Regions from separate parts of the Nocardioides nanhaiensis genome, predicted to be linked through region 2. Evidence: predicted binding sites of a transcription regulator. Region 2 holds the regulator's gene; the other holds the start of a gene.
What was found. Region 2 encodes LexA, which represses DNA repair genes until DNA is damaged. Its sites were predicted from a motif close to TCGAACANNTGTTCGA; they were not measured.
Positions count from the first base shown of each region.

Region 1 (5,108 bases), on a different contig from region 2:
CGAGCTGATCGACCACGTGCGCAGCCGGATCGCGCACTACAAGGCGCCGGCCACCGTCGACTTCTCCACCGACCTGCCCCGCACCCCCACCGGCAAGCTGGTCAAGCGCGTCCTGCGCGACCGCTACCTCACCTGACCTCCCCGCCGACCCGGCGCGTGGACGGACGGGTCGGTCGTCGACGCGTGCGCACTCGCGACGGGTCAGCGGTCCAGCCGTGCGCACTCACGACGGGTCGGGGTCAGGCGAGGGCGGCGCGGTAGACCTCGAGGGTGCGGTCGGCGATGGCGGCCCAGCCGAAGGACTCCACGGCGCGGGCGCGGCCGGCGCGGCCCATGGCGGCGGCCCGGTCGGGGTCGGTGACGACCTCGGTCAGCGCGGCGGCGAAGTCAGCGACGTAGCGGTCGGGGTCCAGCGGGGTGCCGGTGCCGTCGTCGGCCTGCTCGATGGGCACCAGCAGGCCGGTCTCGCCGTGCACGACCACCTCGGGGATGCCGCCGGTGGCCGTGGCGACGACGGCGGTCTCGCAGGCCATCGCCTCCAGGTTGACGATGCCGAGCGGCTCGTAGACCGAGGGGCAGGCGAAGACGGTGGCGCCGGTGAGCAGGGCGACGACGTCGCGGCGCGGCAGCATCTCGGCGATCCACACCACACCGCTGCGCGAGGCCGCCAGCTGCTCCACCAGGCCGCGCACCTCGGCCTCGATCTCGGGGGTGTCGGGCGCACCGGCGCAGAGCACCAGCTGCACCTCGGGCGGCAGCGCGGCCGCGGCGCGCAGGAACAGCGGCAGCCCCTTCTGCCGGGTGATCCGGCCGACGAAGACCACCGAGGGGCGGTCGGGGTCGACGCCGAGCTCGCGCACCCGGTCGGGGTCGGGCGTGGGCCGCCACAGCTCGGTGTCGATGCCGTTGTGCACCACGTCGACCTTCGCGGGGTCGACCTCGGGGTAGCTGGCGAGCACGTCGTCACGCATGGCGGCCGAGACGGCGACCACCCGGGCCGCGGCCAGGTAGGCCGTGCGCTCCACCCAGGAGGAGACCCGGTAGCCGCCACCCAGCTGCTCGGCCTTCCAGGGCCGCAGGGGCTCCAGGCTGTGCGCGGTGACCACGTGCGGCACGTCGTGCAGCAGCGCGGCGAGGTGGCCCGCGAAGTTGGCGTACCAGGTGTGGGAGTGCACCAGGTCGGTGCCGGCCGTGGCCGCCGCCATCCCCAGGTCGACGCCGAGCGTGCGCAGCGCGGCGTTGGCGCCGGCCAGCTCGGCGGGGTCGGCGTGCGCCGTCGTCAGCGCCTCGTCGCGCGGGGCGCCGAAGGCGTGAACCCGGGTCTCGAGGTCGTCGCGGGCCCGCAAGGCCCGCACCAGCTCGGCCACGTGCACCCCCGCCCCGCCGTAGATCTCCGGGGGGTACTCCTTGGTGAGCACGTCGACGCGCAGCGGCTGGGCCATGGGCGCGAACCTACCGGCTGCGGCGGTGTCGCCGTGAGCCCCGTCACGGCTAGGGTCGTCGGTGTGAGCAGCCCACGTCGCAAGGTCCTGGCCATCGTGCTCGCGGGGGGAGAGGGGAAGCGGCTGATGCCGCTGACCGCCGACCGCGCGAAGCCCGCCGTGCCGTTCGGCGGCACCTACCGCCTCATCGACTTCGCCCTGTCGAACGTCGTGAACTCCGGCTACCTCAAGGTGGTCGTGCTGACGCAGTACAAGTCGCACAGCCTCGACCGGCACGTCACCAGCACCTGGCGCATGTCGGCGATGCTCGGCAACTACGTGGCGCCGGTGCCGGCCCAGCAGCGGGTGGGCAAGCACTGGTACCTCGGCAGCGCCGACGCGATCTTCCAGTCGCTCAACCTGATCCGCGACGAGGAGCCCGACCTGGTGGTCGTCGTCGGCGCCGACCACGTGTACCGGATGGACTTCAGCCAGATGGTGGAGCAGCACGTGGCCTCGGGCGCGGCCTGCACGGTGGCGGCGATCCGCCAGCCGATCTCGATGGCCGACCAGTTCGGCGTCATCGACGTGCACCCCGACCAGCCCTCGCGGATCCGGGAGTTCCTGGAGAAGCCGACCGATCCCGTGGGCCTGCCCGACTCCCCCGGCGAGATCCTCGCCTCGATGGGCAACTACGTGTTCGACGCCAAGGCGCTGGTGGAGGCCGTGACCCGCGACGCCGACACCGAGGGCACGATGCACGACATGGGCGGCGACATCGTGCCGGCCTTCGTGGCGCGTGACGACGCCGGCGTGTACGACTTCCGCGACAACGACGTGCCCGGCGCCACCGACCGCGACCGCGGCTACTGGCGCGACGTGGGGACGCTGGGCTCCTACTACGACGCGCACATGGACCTGGTCTCGCCGCTGCCGGTGTTCAACCTCTACAACTACGACTGGCCGATCCTCACCTCGCACGGTCCCTACGCCCCGGCGAAGCTGGTGCAGGGCGCCGAGGAGCGCGCCGCCCAGGCCTACGACGCGGTGCTCTCGCAGGGCGTGGTGGTGACCGGCGGGACCGTGGCGCGATCGGTGCTCTCTCCGGCGGTGCGGGTGGAGACCGGCGCCGAGGTGAGCGACTCGGTGCTGCTGCACAACGTGCGGATCGGCGCCGGCGCGGTGGTGCGCAACGCGATCCTGGACAAGAACGTGGTGGTGCCGCCGGGCGAGCAGCTGGGCGTGGACCCCGAGGCCGACGCCGCGCGCGGGTTCCGCGTGGTGGACGGACTCACGGTGCTGGGCAAGGACGAGGCGTTCGAGCGCTGAGCCCTCAGCCCTCAGCCCGCGCGGCGGGCCAGCTGCACGGGGGCCGGGGCGTGGGGCACCAGCCCCAGCGCCTGCTCGACGACGGCCAGGAACCGGTCGGCGTCGCGCACCAGGTCGTCGGCCTCCCGCTCGGTGATCGACCGCGTGGAGCCCGCCTCGGCGGCGGCGCGCTTGGCAGCGCCCGCGGCGAAGAAGGTGGCCCACTCCCCCAGCTCGGGCGCCACCTCGGCCAGCAGCACCCAGGCGTTCTTCTGCGGACGGCGCCGGGCGGGCGCCGGGCGGGCGCGGGCGGCGAGCAGCGCGGCCGCGGCCCGCAGCGCGGCCACGTGCGCGCCGGCGTAGCGCGCCGCGAGGTCGGTGGAGACCATCGCCTCGGCCAGCGACTCCGCCGACCGCTGCAGGTAGGAGTGGGTGGTGGCGGGCAGCGTGTAGGGGCTCACGTGCTGCTCGTGCGCGGGGGTGCTCGTCGGGGTGGTCATCGCGGGCCTCAGTCCGCGCAGCCCGTGAGCCGCCAGCAGCCCTCGGCGACCTCGAGGACCAGCTCGAAGACGCCGGTGGCGCCCGGGCGCCGGGCCTCGACGCGCCAGCAGCGCTGCTCGGCCAGCTCGGGCCCACCGCCGGTGCGCACCTCGGGCGCCGACGCCGCCCCACCGGCACCGGCCAGCGCGGCCGCGGCCTCGGGCCGACGCAGCCACCAGGCGCCGGTCTGCACCCAGTGCGCCTGGACCCGCTGGACCTGCCAGAGCCCGGTGCGCCACACGAACTGGTCGGGCGCCCCCGCACCCGTCGTCCGTACCGCCACCTCGTCGTCGTAGCGCCGCATCCCCCACCGCCTCACCCCGGCTCGCGCCGGCCGCCCTGCACCCGCTCGTGCAGCGTCTGAGCACCGGCGGAGGCGGGGGTCGAGGTCGCCCCCGCCGGTGAGTTCGAACGCGTGTTCGAACATGGCAGGACGCTACACCCCACCACCGACAGTCACAAGGGACCGGCGCTCAGACGCGGTCGGACGGCGGTCGGACGGCGGTCAGACGGCGGTGGAGGAGCCCGTGCCGCGCAGGAACCGGTGGGTGTCGGGGCGCAGCAGCGAGAAGAGGATGACGGCGTTGTAGACCAGCGAGACGGCCCCGCAGAGCACGAAGACCGTGGGCGGCGAGGTGCGCAGCCCACCCACCGTGGCCAGCACGATGAGCCCGATGGTGGCCACCAGCGACCAGCGCGCCCAGTCGTGCCCGCCGCGCAGGAAGGGCAGCAGGGTCAGCAGCAACCCGCCGATGGTCAGGTAGGAGACGATCACCACCGGCACGAACACCGGCTGCTGGATCGCGCTGCCCGGAGGGTGACCGGCCGACCAGGCGGCCACCAGCTGGTCCCAGAAGACGACGACGAGCACGGTGACGACGGCGCCGGCGGCCACCAGACCCCGCACCAGCCAGATCACCCGCCCGATGGAGGCGGGACGCCCGTCGGGGGCGCGGTCGACCCCGGGGGCGGGGGCGGCGGGCGCGGCCTCGGACGAGGACATGGAATCGGTCTCCTGGGGGTCGGGGCCACGACGGTGCGGGCCACTGCTCGGGCCACTACTGTCGCACCCATGGCGACCGAGCATCCGTCGATCACCCGGTTCCGCACCGAGCACTCCCGGCTCGGCGGTCGTGGCGACGTGGTCATTCTGCCCGACTCCGTGCACACCGCCGCACTCGCCGCCGAGGCACTGGGGTGCGAGGTGGGGGCGATCGCCAACAGCCTGCTCTTCGACGCCGAGGGCGCGCCGGTGCTGGTGCTCACCTCCGGCGCCCACCGGGTCGACACCGCCCTGGTGGGCCGCACCGTCGGGGTGGAGCGGCTCACGCGCGCCACGCCGGAGTTCGTCAAGCAGCACACCGGGCAGGCCATCGGCGGGGTCTCGCCGATCGCCCACCCGGCACCGGTGCCCACCTACCTGGACTCCTGGCTGGCCCGGCACGACGTCGTGTGGGCCGCGGCGGGGCACCCGGCCGCGGTCTTCTCCACCACGCACGCGGAGCTCGCCGCCCTCACCGGCGCGCCCACCATCGACGTCGCCTGAGTCGGCCCACCCCATCCGAGGAGACCACCGTGGAGTCCCTGGCACTGGCCTTCTCGAGCGGGTGGGCCAGCGGTGTCAACTGCTACCTGGTGGTGCTCGTGCTCGGCGTGGCCGACCGGCTCGGGGACCTGGCCGAGGTGCCCGACGCCCTGGGCCGCGGGGACGTGCTGGCTGTGGCCGGCGTCCTGTACGCGCTGGAGTTCGTGACCGACAAGATCCCCTACCTCGACTCCACGTGGGACGTCGTCTCCACCGCGATCCGCCCCACCGCGGGCGCGGTGGTGGGGGTGCTG
Region 1 is NZ_BAABIM010000004.1:181,663-186,770, forward strand. Features, by position in the region: gene ABD948_RS17895 (acyl-CoA synthetase) at 1-136, shown strand, start outside; gene glgA (glycogen synthase) at 240-1,430, opposite strand; gene glgC (glucose-1-phosphate adenylyltransferase) at 1,506-2,750, shown strand; gene ABD948_RS17910 (SAV_6107 family HEPN domain-containing protein) at 2,762-3,229, opposite strand; gene ABD948_RS17915 (DUF6504 family protein) at 3,238-3,573, opposite strand; gene ABD948_RS17920 (hypothetical protein) at 3,775-4,272, opposite strand; gene ABD948_RS17925 (YbaK/EbsC family protein) at 4,342-4,815, shown strand; gene ABD948_RS17930 (DUF4126 domain-containing protein) at 4,845-5,108, shown strand, end outside.
Region 1: the regulator LexA is predicted to act here: its motif matches at 3,677-3,692, upstream of ABD948_RS17915 (DUF6504 family protein).

Region 2 (5,108 bases):
CGAGGCGATCTGCCACAGGGTCTGGCCGGTGCCCACGGTGACCACCTCGGTCCGGTCCTCGCCGCTGGCCGAGGACCCCCCGGGCACCAGCAGGAACACCGCCAGCACGAGAAGCAGGCCGGCCGCCAGCACCACGGCGCGACCGCGCCGGGTCAGGCGCAGGGATGCGCCCGGACGCACGTCCTGCCAGGCCGGGCCGGACTCCTCGCCGGCCGGGGCGACCACGCGCAACGCGGGTCGGGCCGGCAGGTGGGTGACGTTCTCGTCGGTGGTGCGCAGGGCGTAGGTGGTGCTCATCGTGGACTCCTGGGGAAGGGGGTGTCGCTGTCGAGCGAAGGTCTAGTGGTCGCCACCGACAACCTCCGGCGCAACCGGTGTTCGACCACAGGTTCGATCGAACACGTGCTCGATGGTAGAGCAGGTGTTCGAACAGAATCAAGCACCACGCCGAACGCGTGTTCGATCGGCGTGTCGACCGGCCGGGCCGGCGCCCGGGGTGCCCGACCGGGTCCGGGGTCGGGTCAGCGCGCCGCAGCGTCAGCAGCCCGTCACGGGTCAGCTCGGCGTGGGGTCGGCTCGGGGAGGGGTCAGCTCGGCGTGGGGTCCGCGCCGAAGTCCTGACGCTCGCACTCCTCCAGGCCCGCGCAGTCGGCCAGGCGTCGGTAGCGGCTGCGCAGGTCGCCCAGCACGGCGGCGTAGCGGGCGTCACGGTGCAGGTTCACCTGCTGGTAGGGGTCGACGTCGCGGTCGTAGAGCTCCTCGAAGCCGTTCCACCAGCGCGTGTAGGTGTAGCGGCCGGTGCGCACCCCGCGCCACTCCCAGCCGAAGGCGGCCACCTTGCGCGGCTCCGCGGTCCCGGCCTGGGTCAGCGTGGTGTCGGAGAGCCGGGCGCGCCCGGCGATGACCGGTCGGAGCGTCTCGCCGTCGGTGCGGCCCTGCCGTCGGACCTTGCCGAGGACACCGGCGTAGTCGAGGAAGGTGGGCGCCAGGTCGACCATCGAGGCGGTCTCGGTCGAACGGGTCCCGCGCTTGATGCCCGGTCCCCGCATCGACAGCGGGATCTGCAGCGCCTCCTCGTAGGGGAGGTCCTTGGTGGACACCCCGTGCTCGCCGAGCAGGTAGCCGTTGTCGGAGGTGTAGACGACCACCGTGTCCGCCAACTCCCCGGTGCGGCGCAGCGCCCGGATCGCCGCCGCATTGGCCTCGTCGATCGCCTGCAGGTTGCGGATCCGGTGGCGGAAGAGCACGGTCTGGTCGGCCAGCCCCCTCCGCGCCAGCCGCTTGACGGCGGAGGGCTTGCCCGCCAGCCGCGGGTCGGTGACCGACGGCTTGTCGCGGTTCGGCGGCAGCGTCCTCCTGAACAGGCCGGCGTGACGCGCGGCCGCCGGCGGCGGGCCCCACCGGCCACGGCGGTCGGTGGCGTCGTGCGGGCCCACGTGCGAGGCCCAGATGAAGAACGGCTTGCGCTGCCGGGCGTAGGTGGTGATGAGACGGACGGTCTCGCGCGAGATGACGTCGGAGGAGTGGGTGCTGCGCGAAGTCGTGAGCGGATCGCCGTTGTTGACGAAGGTCGACCCGAAGTAGTCGTAGATCCCTCCGGAGATCGGCGACCAGAAGTCCCAGCCGGGCATCCGGCGCGCGTTGCGACCGGGGTAGCCGTTCATCATCTTGCCGACGAGCGCCGTGCGGTACCCGGCGCCGCGCATCCAGGTCGCCAGGTTGCTCGTGGCGTTGTGCCGCATGAAGGTCTCGTACCCGCCGAAGCGGCCGGTGTTGTGCCGGACCCCGTTGTTCTGGGCGTACTCACCGGTCAGGATCTCGGCCCGGGCCGGGCAGCAGAGCGGGTGGGGGTTCACGGCATCGGGGAAGTCGATGCCGGCTCGCGTGAGCAGCCGCCGCGTGCGCGGCATCCAGCGCATCTCCGTGTCGGTCTGGTCGTCGGCGGTGATGAGCAGGATGTTGGGGCGACCACCCCGCGCCGGCGCGGTCGGGAGCATCGCGCGAGACACGTGCGTCAGCACCGGCCGCGCGCCGCCACCGGCCCACGCGGGCCTCGCGTCCGACGACGGACCGGCAACCCCGGCGGCGCCGGCACGCGGGCCGCCGGCTGCAGCACCGGCCTGCGCCGGCGCGGGCTCAGCGCCCCCGACCGCGCAGGAGGAGACCAGGAGCGCGCCGACGACGGTGCCGACGACAGCCCTGACGACAGCGCGGGGCGCGACCCGTCGGCGCATGCCGGTGCGCGGGGCGAGGTGCATGGGGAGAACTATGCAGACCCGGGCGCGAGAAGGAGGACTTTGCGCCCTTCTCGGTCGCCCGCCGCGCCCGCGACACCGGCGACACGCCGTTCGAACAGGTGTTTGAAGTCCGCCCCCGGCGCGGTCTAGGTTGAGCCCATGGCTGCCACCCCGCGCGACAACGCCCGCTCCCGCACATCCGGCAACCGGGTGTCCCAGCTGCCCGACGGCCCGCCGGACGCGACCGGCCTCACCCCGCGCCAGCAGCGCATCCTCAACCACATCAAGGACAGCATCGAGAAGCGCGGCTACCCGCCCAGCATGCGCGAGATCGGTGGCGCCGTGGGCCTCACCAGCTCCTCCAGCGTGGCCCACCAGCTGCGCGTGCTGGAGGAGAAGGGCTTCCTCAAGCGCGACCCCAACAGGCCCCGCGCCATCGAGGTGTTCCTGCCCGAGGTCATGGCCGCGCGCCGCTCGCTCGGTGCCGCCGAGGAGTCCTCCTACGACGAGACCGGGATCGGCGACGCCGCACCGGCCGCCGCCCTGGTGCCGATGGTCGGTCGGATCGCCGCGGGCGGGCCGATCCTCGCCGAGGAGCGTGTCGAGGACGTGTTCCCGCTCCCCCGCCAGCTCGTGGGCGAGGGGCAGCTGTTCCTCCTCGAGGTGCGGGGCGAGTCGATGGTCGACGCGGCGATCTGCGACGGCGACTACGTCGTCATCCGTCAGCAGCAGACCGCCAACAACGGCGAGATCGTGGCCGCGATGATCGACGGCGAGGCCACGGTCAAGACCTTCCAGAAGAAGGGCAAGCAGGTGTGGCTGATGCCGCACAACCCCGACTTCGAGCCCATCGACGGCACCCATGCCACGATCCTCGGCAAGGTCACCGCGGTCCTGCGACGACTGTGATCGGCACGAGCCGCCGCTGACGTGGCGGCCGTGTCGGTGGCGAGCCGTACACTCCGCGGGGTCAGGCCCACCCCGGGCCCCCACCACCCCCGGAGTCCTCGTGATCCGTCGCCGATCCGCCCCTCGCACGCTCGTGCGCAGCACCCTGGCGCTGCTCGCCGCCACCGCCCTCGCCCTCGCGGCGGGGCCCCTGCCGGCGACGGCCGCACCGCTCGCGGCCCCGGCCGCCGTGGCGGACGGCGAGGGCGCCTCCGGCGCGGCCCGCGCCGCGCTGGCCCGCGTCGAGCAGCTGCTGGCACCCGGGTTCTCGGCGCAGTCCGGTCGCGCGACGTCGCGCGACGTCACGATGGCGCTGCGCGACCTGGCCCTGCAGCGCTCCGCGCTGCGCGGAGCCGACCGCGCCCGGGCCGCCGCGTTCCTGGCGCGCCCCACCGACCCCCCGGGCTCTTCCAACCCGGACTCGCCGTTCTCCTACGGCAACGTGCCCTCCGAGCGGGCCTGCAACAGCGAGGTGTGCGTGCACTGGGTCGAGAGCGGGCCCAACGCGCCGAGCCTGGCCGACCCCAACGGCAACGGGCGTCCCGACTGGATCGACACCACCTACAGCACCGTCGCGGCCGTCCACGACCAGTACGTCGCGGCCGGGTACCGCTCGCCGAAGCCCGACGCCGGGCGGGGCGGCAGCAACGCCACCGACGTCTACGTCGCCGACCTCGGGCCCGGCCTCTACGGCTACTGCACCAGCGACGAGCGCATCCGCAACAGCGGTCCTCGCGACGCCTGGGCCTACTGCGTGGTCGACAACGACTACGCCGGCTTCCCCACCAACACCCCCACCGAGAACCTGCAGGTCACGGTGGCCCACGAGTTCTTCCACGCCGTCCAGTTCGGCTACGACATCGCCGAGGACCTGTGGTTCCTCGAGGGCACCGCCGCCTGGGTCGAGGACGAGATGTACGACGGCGTCGACGACAACCTGCAGTACCTGCGGGCCAGCCCGCTGCGCGAGCCGACCGTCCCGCTCGACACCTTCGACTCCGCCACCGGCTACCACTACGGCACCTGGATCTTCTTCCGCTACCTCTCCGAGCGCTTCCCTGCCGCCCAGGGCGGGCTCCCCACCATCGTGCGCGACATGATCCGGCGCACCGACTCCCGGCGCGGAGCGCCCGACCAGTACTCGATGCAGGCGGTGAAGAGCGTGCTGGCCGCGCGCAAGCAGCAGCTGCCCCGCCTCTACGCCACGTTCGCCAGCGCCAACAGGCGCCCCTTCGCGACCTACGACGAGGCGCGCGCCAACCGCTACCCGGTCGCGCCGCTCGCCAAGCGCTACCGGCTCGGCGCCGGCACGACCCGCCGCGGCTCCTTCCGCGCCGACCACATGACCAGCGCCACCGTCCGCGCCACCCCGGCCCCCGGGCTGCGCAACGCGGCCTGGAAGCTGCGCATCGGCCTGCAGATGGCGCCGTCGGCTCGCGGCAGCGCCGCGGTCGCGTCCCTGACCCTGCGTGATGGCACCGTGCGCAAGCTCGCCATCCCGATCGGACCCCGTGGCGGCGGCCGCAAGGTGGTGCCCTTCACGGCCGGGCAGGTCAAGCACGTCGAGCTCACGATGGTCAACGCCGGCACCCAGTACCGCTGCTTCGTGCGGGGCCCGTCCTCCTGCCAGGGCGTCTCGCGCAACGACGACGTGCTGGAGCGCTTCACGCTGCAGGTGGTCGGACGCGCCGGCTCCTGACCCGGCAGGCGTCGGCCGACGCCTGACCGGTGACGGCCGGCGCTCCGGGCGAACGGTCGGTGAACTCGTGCCACCGATCCGGTCGTTCGGGTGACGCCGGGCGCGCGGTGTCGTTGACTCTCGATGTGAGCCCACGCCCCGCCTCGTCCCCGCTCGACGCCGCTCCCGTCACCGACTCCGGTCCCGCCCTGCCCCGCCGGGCCGTGCTGGCCACCGGAGCGGGT
Region 2 is NZ_BAABIM010000002.1:339,454-344,561, forward strand. Features, by position in the region: gene ABD948_RS09770 (LysM peptidoglycan-binding domain-containing protein) at 1-297, opposite strand, end outside; gene ABD948_RS09775 (sulfatase family protein) at 588-2,258, opposite strand; gene lexA (transcriptional repressor LexA) at 2,397-3,146, shown strand; gene ABD948_RS09785 (MXAN_6640 family putative metalloprotease) at 3,247-4,884, shown strand; gene ABD948_RS09790 (alkaline phosphatase D family protein) at 5,010-5,108, shown strand, end outside.